Regions from separate parts of the Pseudomonas sp. YNh genome, predicted to be linked through region 1. Evidence: predicted binding sites of a transcription regulator. Region 1 holds the regulator's gene; each other region holds the start of a gene.
The links. The regulator FliA, encoded in region 1, starts transcription of late flagellar genes. The targets are predictions, from matches to a motif close to CTAAAGTTTNNNNNNNNNNNGCCGNTAA.
Positions count from the first base shown of each region.

Region 2: a site for FliA is predicted at 1,878-1,905, ahead of WF331_RS12265 (methyl-accepting chemotaxis protein). Genes of this name have one in related genera too.
Region 3: a site for FliA is predicted at 1,631-1,658, ahead of motA (flagellar motor stator protein MotA). Genes of this name have one in related genera too.

Region 1 is NZ_JBBMRJ010000001.1:148,249-151,522, forward strand. It holds gene WF331_RS00635 (protein phosphatase CheZ) at 1-712, opposite strand, end outside; gene WF331_RS00640 (chemotaxis response regulator CheY) at 733-1,107, opposite strand; gene fliA (RNA polymerase sigma factor FliA) at 1,228-1,968, opposite strand; gene fleN (flagellar synthesis regulator FleN) at 1,965-2,798, opposite strand; gene flhF (flagellar biosynthesis protein FlhF) at 2,892-3,274, opposite strand, start outside.
Region 2 is NZ_JBBMRJ010000009.1:179,808-183,081, reverse strand. It holds gene WF331_RS12275 (DUF1835 domain-containing protein) at 1-691, opposite strand, end outside; gene WF331_RS12270 (alpha/beta fold hydrolase) at 918-1,808, shown strand; gene WF331_RS12265 (methyl-accepting chemotaxis protein) at 1,964-3,274, shown strand, end outside.
Region 3 is NZ_JBBMRJ010000002.1:154,589-157,862, reverse strand. It holds gene WF331_RS02755 (rhodanese-like domain-containing protein) at 1-12, opposite strand, end outside; gene WF331_RS02750 (HDOD domain-containing protein) at 57-1,592, opposite strand; gene motA (flagellar motor stator protein MotA) at 1,723-2,574, shown strand; gene motB (flagellar motor protein MotB) at 2,578-3,274, shown strand, end outside.

The DNA.
Region 1 (3,274 bases):
TCTGCGGACCTTCACCCCGAGTCGGATGTTTTTCTGCATCTTTTTCTGCGCGCAGTTGATCGTGGTCATGCTGGATACCGGCAAAACGGTCGACCTGGCTGGCCATCAGCACCAGTTTGAGCAGGTTGCTTTCCACCTCGGTCACCAGGCTGGTGACGCGCTTGATCACCTGGCCGGTCAGGTCCTGATAGTCCTGAGCCAGCAGAATGTCATTGAGATGCCCGGCAACCTTGCGGTTACCTTCAGCGCTGTGCGTCAGGAAACTGTCGACGCGCTTGACCAGGTCACGGAACTCCGGCGCAGCCACTTCGCGGCGCATGAAGCGCTGCCAGTCGGTGCTCAGCGCCTTGGCTTCGCTGGCCAGGTCGTTGAGCACCGGGGTGCTTGCCTCGACCAGGTCCATGGTGCGGTTGGCCGCGCCCTCGGTCAGCTTGACCACGTACGACAGGCGCTCGGTAGCGTCGGTAATCTGCGACACCTCCTCGGCCTGCGGGATGGTCGGGTCGATCTGGAAGCTGACGATAGCGCTGTGCAACTCGCGGGTCAGCTTGCCGACTTCCTGGTACAGGCCGCGATCGCGGGTCTGGTTCAGCTCGTGAATCAGCTGTACCGCCTCGCCAAAACGGCCCCGTTCCAGGCTTTCGACCAACTCTTGGGCATGTTTCTTCAGGGTCGATTCGAACTCCCCCAAAGACGTTTGTGATGAATCCATGGCGCGCCCCCTGACGTGACTCAGCCGTTGACGCGTTCGAAGATCTTCTCGATCTTTTCTTTGAGCACCTGAGCGGTGAACGGCTTGACCACATAGCCATTGACGCCGGCCTGGGCCGCTTCGATGATCTGGTCGCGCTTGGCCTCGGCAGTCACCATCAGTACCGGCATGGTTTTCAGCTTTTCACTGGCACGCACTTTACGCAGCAGGTCGATGCCGGACATGCCGGGCATGTTCCAGTCGGTCACCAGGAAGTCGTAGTGGCCGTTTTCCAGCATCGGCAGCGCCGTGGTGCCATCGTCGGCTTCTTCGGTGTTGGTGAAGCCCAGGTCACGCAACAGGTTCTTGATGATCCGCCGCATCGTCGAAAAGTCGTCAACGATGAGGATTTTCATGTTCTTGTCCAATTAGACCTCCAAGCAGTCTCAAACGCGCCCGGTCTACCGGGCACGCACTCATTCAATTCGGTACAACGTGGATAACGCACGTGGAAAACGACTGCAACGACACCGGGCTCAACGTGCCCGCCATTCCCCCAGGCGGCTACGCAGGCGCGCGGCGCACTGGCTGTGCAACTGGCTGACCCGCGACTCGCTGACCCCAAGCACCTCGCCGATTTCCTTGAGGTTCAGCTCTTCGTCGTAGTACAGCGCCAGCACCAGGCGCTCACGCTCCGGCAGGTTGGCAATGGCCTCGGTCAGGGCAGCCTGGAAGCGTTCGTCCTCCAGGCCACGCGCAGGTTCGACATGGCCACTGGCGCCATCCTCATGCAGCCCTTCGTGCTCGCCGTCCTGCAACAGGTCGTCAAAGCTGAACAGGCGGCTGCCCAAGGTATCGTTCAAGATCCCGTAGTAATCATCGAGACTCAATTGGAGTTCGGCAGCAACTTCATGATCTTTAGCGTCCCGGCCTGTTCTGGCTTCAACGGCACGCATCGCGTCACTGACCATGCGGGTGTTGCGGTGCACCGAACGCGGTGCCCAGTCGCCCTTGCGCACCTCGTCCAGCATGGCCCCGCGGATGCGGATGCCGGCATAGGTTTCAAAGCTGGCGCCTTTGCTGGCGTCATATTTGTTGGACACTTCAAGCAGGCCGATCATGCCGGCCTGGATCAGGTCCTCGACCTGCACGTTGGCCGGTAACCGCGCCAACAGGTGGTAGGCAATGCGCTTCACCAGCGGGGCGTAGCGTTCGATCAGCTCGTACTGGGCGTCTTTCGCCGCCCGGCTGTACATCTTGAAGCCGCTGGCGTTCATAGCACGGGTCCCGCGCTGGTGGGTTGCACCAGACGCTCGACAAAGAACTCCAGGTGACCGCGCGGATTGGCCGGCAGCGGCCAGCTGTCGACCTTCTGGGCGATCGCCTTGAAAGCCAGCGCGCACTTGGAGCGTGGGAAGGCTTCGTAGACGGCGCGCTGCTTCTGCACTGCCTTGCGCACACACTCGTCGTACGGCACGGCGCCCACGTACTGCAGGGCAACGTCGAGGAAGCGGTCGGTGACCTTGGTCAGCTTGGCGAACAGGTTGCGCCCTTCCTGCGGGCTCTGCGCCATGTTGGCCAGCACACGGAAACGATTCATCCCGTAGTCGCGGTTGAGCAGTTTGATCAGGGCGTAGGCATCGGTGATCGAGGTGGGCTCGTCACAGACCACCAGCAGCACTTCCTGGGCGGCGCGAACGAAGCTGACCACCGACTCGCCAATCCCCGCCGCAGTGTCGATCACCAGCACGTCGAGGTTGTCGCCGATTTCGCTGAACGCCTGGATCAGCCCGGCATGCTGGGCCGGGGCCAGGTGCACCATGCTCTGGGTGCCCGAGGCCGCCGGTACGATGCGCACACCGCCAGGGCCCTGCAGCATCACGTCACGCAGCTCGCAGCGCCCCTCGATGACATCGGCCAGGGTACGTTTGGGGGTAAGGCCCAGCAACACGTCGACGTTGGCCAGGCCCAGGTCGGCGTCCAGCAGCATGACCCTGCGGCCAAGCTCGGCCAGCGCCAGGGACAAGTTCACTGAAACGTTAGTCTTGCCGACGCCACCTTTGCCACCGGTCACGGCGATCACCTGTACGGGATGCATGCTACCCATGTCTGTTCTTTACCTTGTCTCGCTGGGACTCAGGCCACACGTGGGGCAATTCTGCGTACCCCTTGGCATAGCTACTTTGCACACGCTTCATGGTCAACCCGCTCGCCGGGGGTTGTGATAGAGATCAGCGAACATGTCGGCCATGGCCTCCTCGCTGGGCTCGTCCTGCTGCTGCACATTGACCGCACGGGACACCAATTGGTGGCCACGCGGCAGATGCAGGTCGTCAGGAATGCGGGGGCCATCGGTGAGGTAGGCCACGGGCAGTTCATGACTGATGGCAAGGCTCAGCACATCGCCAAGGCTTGCCGTTTCATCCAGTTTGGTCAGGATGCAACCGGCCAGGCCACAGCGCTTGTAGCTGTGGTAGGCGGCGGTCAGCACTTGCTTCTGGCTGGTGGTAGCCAGCACCAGGTAATTCTTCGCGGCAATGCCACGCCCGGCCAGGGTTTCCAGCTGCATGCGCAGTGCCGGGT
Region 2 (3,274 bases), on a different contig from region 1:
CCAACAGGTCGGGGGCCAGTTGCCCGATGCCGATGAAACGCTCGATACCGGGTACCTGGTCAATTTCGATCAGCTCAAGCCGACGCGGCAGGCCGGGCAGGCTGGCGAGCACGCGAATCAGGAACAGCTGGTCGTAAGCGTCGGCCTCGCACCACAGCACAATTTCGCTGTCGCGGTTCAGCCCGGCCAGTGCGCTACGCTGCGCCGCCTGCCGCTGTTCCAGGTCCAGGGGGCTCAGCTTGAATGCCTGTTGCACGTAGGCGCTGCGCACCTGCCAGTACTGCTCGTCGGGCAGCGCCGGTACAGGCCCCATGACCATCGGGTCGTCGAACATCTGGAAGGCGCCGGCAAACCCGGCGGTATGCAAGCTGTGGGCGATGTCGTTGCCGCAGCGCCAATGCTGCACGCTGGCCTCGTCATCGGCGGAAAAACCGGGGTGGCGTGCTGCGAAAGCCACGGCGTCGGCATGGGCCTTGAGCCTTGGCCAGCTGGCAAAGCCGGCCTCGCGGGCCACCAGCCATTGGGTGTCGGCAAGCCGGTAGTCGGGGCCGGGCAGGCCAAGCGTGCGCAATTGCTCGCGGGCGTCGTCGGCTTGGTGGTTTTTCAGTTCAGCCAGCAAGCGCTTGGCGCGTTTGCGCAAGGCGGGCAGGTCGAGCAAGCCGTGGTGGCGGGAAGCATTGATGGCGGGCATGCCAACTCCTTTGGGGCTCGGTCCGCCGACAAGCCGGGAGCTGGTATGGAAATGGAGTGAAGCATGGCTCGGGCAACCCCTTTGCGCGGACCGCAGGCGCAGCCGGCGCCCAGGTCCCGACTTTAACGGTGCAGCGCAGCGGGTTGCAAACGATAGTTTTCCCATGGGTTGCCGTGCGCCTTATAGTGGCGGGCTTTTCTCCGTTGAAGTCAAAGGAATGGCGACCATGCGCATACGCACCCTGCTTGCAGCAATCGGGACCAGCTTGTCGCTGGGCTCGGCATTGGCTGCGCCAAGCCAGCCAGTGCCTGTAGCGGGCGAACGTATTTCGGTAACGGTCGAGGGCACCGGGCCGGACGTCATCCTGATCCCCGGGCTGGCCTCTTCCCGTGAGGTTTGGGCGGGGCTCGCCAGCACACTGCGCCAGCAGCATCGCCTGCACCTGGTGCAGGTTGCAGGCTTTGCCGGCTCGCCTGCCGTGCCCACTGTGGACGGGCGCGTGGCCGCTCCGGTGGCCCAGGCGGTTGCAGACTATATCGGCAGCCAGCACCTTGAGGCACCGGCCATCATTGGCCATTCGCTGGGCGGTGAGGTCGCGCTGATGATTGGTGCACGCCACCCCGAGCGGGTAGGGCGGCTGATGGTTGTCGATGCGCTGCCGTTCTACACGTTATTGCTCAACCCCATGGCTACCGCCGAAGCGGCTGCAGCGCAGGCGGCGGCATTGCGTGATGGGATGCTGGCGGCCCCGGCAGTTCAGGCCGAAGCCATGCAGCGCACAGCCATCGACCGGCTGGCCAAGACCGCTGCGGCCCGGCCGGCACTGGTCGAAGCCGCGCTGCGCTCGGACCGCAAGGTGGTGGCCGATGCCACCTATGAATTGATGACCACCGACCTGCGCCCGGAGCTTGGCAGCATCCAGTCGCCGGTGCAGGTCGTCTATGCCTATGACCCCTTGTATGGCATACCCGCTGCCAGCGTCGATGCAACCTTCGCAAACGCCTACGCAGGGACGCGAAACATCAGCTTCAAACGTATTGATGGCAGCTTCCACTTTGTCATGCTGGACCAACCGCAGGCCTTCGCGGAGGCGGTAGTCGACTTCCTCGAACGCTGAGATTGGCTGCGGCCCAACCTGCGCCCGGCAACATCTGTTCGGTTACCGCCCATAACCGACTCCCCACGCCTCAAGCCTGCGCGGGCACCTCCGATAGCAGCACACCCACCGTCGAATCTCGACCAGAAGTGGTGCCAACAAGGAGTACTGCCCGCATGCTTGCCAACCTGAAAATACGTACCGGAATGTTCTGGGTGCTGTCGCTGTTCAGCCTGACCCTGCTGTTTTCCACCGTCAGTGCCTGGCGGGCAGCAGTGGGCAGCGACCAGCAGATCACCGAACTGGACCAGACCGCACACCAGTCGGACCGGTTGAACAACGCATTGTTGATGGCGATCCGCGCCAGCGCCAATGTGTCCTCGGGCTTCATCGAGCAGCTGGGTGGCCATGACGAGAGTGCGGCCAAGCGCATGGCGCTGTCGGTCGAGCTGAACGACAAGAGCCAGACGCTGGTCGACGAATTTGTCGAGAACACCCGCGATCCAGCCCTGCGCACGTTGGCAACCCAGCTGCAGGCTACCTTTGCCGATTACGCCAAGGCGGTGGCCGGGCAGCGTGAGGCAACTCGCCAGCGCTCGCTGGAGCATTACTTCAAGGTCAACGGCGATGCCGGAAGTGCCATGGGCCGGCTGCAAGCGCTGCGCCAGCAACTGGTGGGCGCACTGAGCGAACGTGGCCAGCAGATCATGCTTGAGTCTGACCGGCGCCTGGCCCGCGCCCAACTGCTAAGCCTGGGGCTGTTGGCGGTGACCTTGGTGCTGGCGGCGCTGTGCTGGGCCTTCATTGCCCAGCGTGTTTTGCACCCGCTGCGCGAAGCCGGTAGGCATTTCCAGCGTATTGCCGGTGGCGACCTGAGCGTGCCGGTGCAGGGGCAGGGCAATAACGAGATCGGCCAGCTGTTCCACGAACTGCAGCGCATGCAGCAGAGCCAGCGCGACACCCTGGGGCAGATCAACCACTGTGCCCGGCAGCTGGACGCCGCTGCCACGGCGTTGAACGCGGTTACCGAGGAAAGCGCCAACAACCTGCGCCAGCAGGGGCAAGAGCTGGAGCAGGCAGCCACCGCGGTGACCGAAATGACCACGGCCGTGGAGGAGGTTGCGCGCAACGCCATCACCACCTCGCAAACCACCAGCGAGTCCAACCAGCTGGCCGCGCAAAGCCGCCAGCAAGTCAGCGAAAACATCGACGGCACCGAGGCCATGACCCGCGAGATCCAGGCTAGCAGTGCACACCTGGAGCAACTGGTCGGGCAGGTGCGGGATATCGGCAAGGTACTGGAAGTGATTCGCTCGGTGTCCGAGCAAACCAACCTGCTGGCGCTCAATGCCGCCATCGAGGCGGCCCGCGCCGGTGAGGCCGGGCGCGGCTTTGCGGTGGTGGCGGATGAGGTGCGCACGCTGGCCTACCGCACGCAACAATCGACCCAGGAAATCGAACAGATGATCGGCCGCGTGCAGGCGGGC
Region 3 (3,274 bases), on a different contig from region 1:
AAAGTCAGTCATCCACGGTCTCCAGTGTGGAAAGAGGGGCGATTGTAGCGCAAGGCTCAGCCCTTGCGGTTGGCAAACACCGACAGTGCCCGCTCGGTGCATTGCGCGGTCTTGCCGAAGGCCTGCACGCTGATATCGGCCAAGGGCCGGCAGCCCTGGTCGGCCACCATCAGCATCAGCACCTGATCGTTCACCGCCAGCGAGCGCAGCAGCACGTGCTCGCTGCGGAACAGCGCACGAAGCGGGGCAGGCAGCAGGGCCGAAAACTGGCTGTGGTTTTCCGGGGTAATGCGCAGTTGCCCGGCCTGGGCCATCAGCTTTTGCAGCAGCTTGTTTTGCGACACCTGCAGGGCCAGGGCCGCGGCCTCTTTGGGCAAGCCGGCGGTCTGCTGCACGCGCAGGTAGTCGCTGGCCTTGTCCAGGCTCAGCAGCATAATGCGTTGCATGCCGCAGGCCAGCAGGGCTTCGCGGGCCTGGGTGGCCAGGTGCACGGTGTTGGTGAACGGGCTGGGCTGGGCCAGCAGGTCCTGGCACAGCTTGCGCCAACGCGCCAGGTCGTCGCTGCTGGGCGGTGGCGGGGCCAGCATGTCCGGGTGCGGACGGCGCTGGTGCCAGGGCCAGATCAGTGCTTCAGCCGGGTGGAACAGGGCATGCCTGGCGTGGCGGCGGGCACTGGCGGCAGCTTGTTGGTGCACTTGCTGCTGCACGTCTTCCAGCGAGGTCTGCAGGTACAGCGCTGTCAGCAGTTGCCAGCGCAGCAGGTGCGGGTTGTCCCAGCCCACCTGCGCCGCCAGCGCAAGGTTGTTGGCCAGCAGCACGGTGTTGGCCGGCTGGTTGAACCAGCGGCGCAGGCCGGGCTCGGCATCCAGGCGGTGTTGCTGGCTGAGCAGGTCTTCGTCGCGGGCGATGCTCAGCACCTGGGCCAGTTGTTCGCGTTCTTCCAGCAGCAGGCGGTAACCCTGGGTTACCCACTGCGGCAGGCGCCAGTACTCCGCCATGGTCTGGCACAGCGCCATGATGCGCACGCCAAACAGCTCTTCCTCTACCTGGGCGGCGTCCTCGCCCTTGTGGATAACCCGCAGCTCCCAGGTGTCGAGCAGCTTGGGGTAGGCCAGTGCCAGCGGCCACAGGGGTGACAGGAACAGCAGGCTGCCCCAGTGGATTTCCTGCCACAGCCGCGCCAGGCGGCTGGCGAACAGGCCGCTGGCCTGCTGCGAGGCGTGCTGGCTGATCAGCTGGAACTGGCTGAGCACGGGCGGGATTTCTTCGACCGGCAGCGAGGGCAGGCGCTTGAGCAGTTGCTCACTGCGCTCCAGGCCCAGGCGGTTGAGGGCGACCTCCAGGCTTTCGGCTGGCTCGGCCTGGCTGGCGTTGGTGGGGTGATTGGCTTCGCGCATCACCGATAGCACCAGTGCCGGGCTATCCTGCATCAGTTCGGCGATGTCGCGCAGCGAGCGGCGGCTATCGTTGATTGCAGCCATGACCCGGTCGTAGCTGTGCTTCGGCACGGGGATGCGAACACTCTCCAGCAGCTTTACCCAGGCTTCTAGCGTACGCGGAGCCTGAGCGGGCACCTTGGTTTCAATTGGCATTTTGACATCAGTCCGAACTGGCTTTTCGCATTGAGTGGCTATAGTCTGGCGCAGTTCTGCCGATAAGTAGAAGAAGAGTTTTAAAGCTCCCGTCTCTTCCCCTGACCACGACAGCAAGTGCTTTGAACCTATGGCTAAAATTATCGGCATCATCGTCGTATTCGCGAGCGTGCTCGGCGGCTACGTGCTCTCCCACGGCAAGATCGCAGCGCTGATCCAGCCGTTCGAAGTACTGATCATCGGCGGTGCAGCCTTTGGTGCATTCCTGCAGGCCAACCCTGGCCACATGACCATGCACGTCATCAAGAAGTCGATGAAGATGTTCGGCTCGCGCTTCACCCATGCCTACTACCTGGAGGTACTGGGCCTGGTGTACGAGATCCTCAACAAGAGCCGTCGCGAAGGCATGATGGCCATCGAGGCTGACATCGAAGACGCCGCCGCCAGCCCGATCTTCGCCAAGTACCCGACGGTACTGGCCGATGAGCGCATGACCGCGTTTGTCTGCGACTACCTGCGCATCATGTCCACCGGCAACATGGCCCCGCACGAACTCGAGGGCCTGTTCGACATGGAGCTGCTGAGCATGAAGGAAGAGCTGGAGCACCCGTCCCATGCAGTGACCGGCATCGCTGACGGCATGCCTGGTTTCGGTATCGTCGCGGCGGTACTGGGGATCGTGGTGACCATGGCCTCGCTGGGCGAGGGTGACCAGGCGGCCATCGGCATGCACGTGGGTGCGGCGCTGGTGGGTACCTTCTTCGGTATTCTCGCTGCCTACGGCTTCTTCGGCCCGTTGGCCAAGTGCCTGGAGCACGATGCCAAGGAAGAGCTGAACCTCTACGAATCGATCAAGGCTTCGCTGGTTGCCTCGGCCTCGGGCATGCCACCTTCGCTGGCCGTGGAGTTCGGGCGCAAGGTGCTGTACCCCATGCATCGCCCAAGTTTCGCCGAGCTGGAACAAGCGGTTCGCGGTCGCTGAGTCATGGAAAACAATCAGCCCATCATCGTAAAGCGCGTCAAGCGCTTTGGCGGCGGCCACCACGGCGGCGCCTGGAAAATCGCGTTTGCCGACTTTGCTACGGCAATGATGGCGTTCTTCCTGGTGCTGTGGCTGATGTCCACGGCCACGCCGGAGCAGAAGATTGCCATTGCTGGCTACTTCAAGGACCCGATCGGCTTCTCGGAAAGCGGTACGCCTTATGTCATCGACCTGGGCGGCTCGCCTGAACTGGCGCCGGAGAAAACCATCAACCCGGAAGTGAAATCCGAGCCGATGCCCGAGAGCACGACCCAGCTGAGCAAGGACCAGGTCGAGACCATGGCCGAGCAGGTAGAGCGCGAGCGCCTGGAGTTGCTGCTGCAGGAACTGCAGAACAAGGTGGAAGAGAACCCGCAGCTGCAGAAGTTCAAGGACCAGATCCTGTTCGAAATTACCCAGGACGGGCTGCGCATCCAGATCATGGATGCCGAGAACCGGCCGATGTTCGACATCGGCAGCGCCCGCTTGCAGCCCTACTTTGAAGACATCCTGCTGGCCATGGCCGACACCATCAAGGCGGTGCCGAACAAGATCAGCATCAGCGGCCACACCGACGCCAAGCCGTATGCCGGCAGTGGCGAGTTCGGCAACTGGGAACTGTCGGCCAACCGTGCCAACGCGGCGCGCCGTGCGCTGGTGG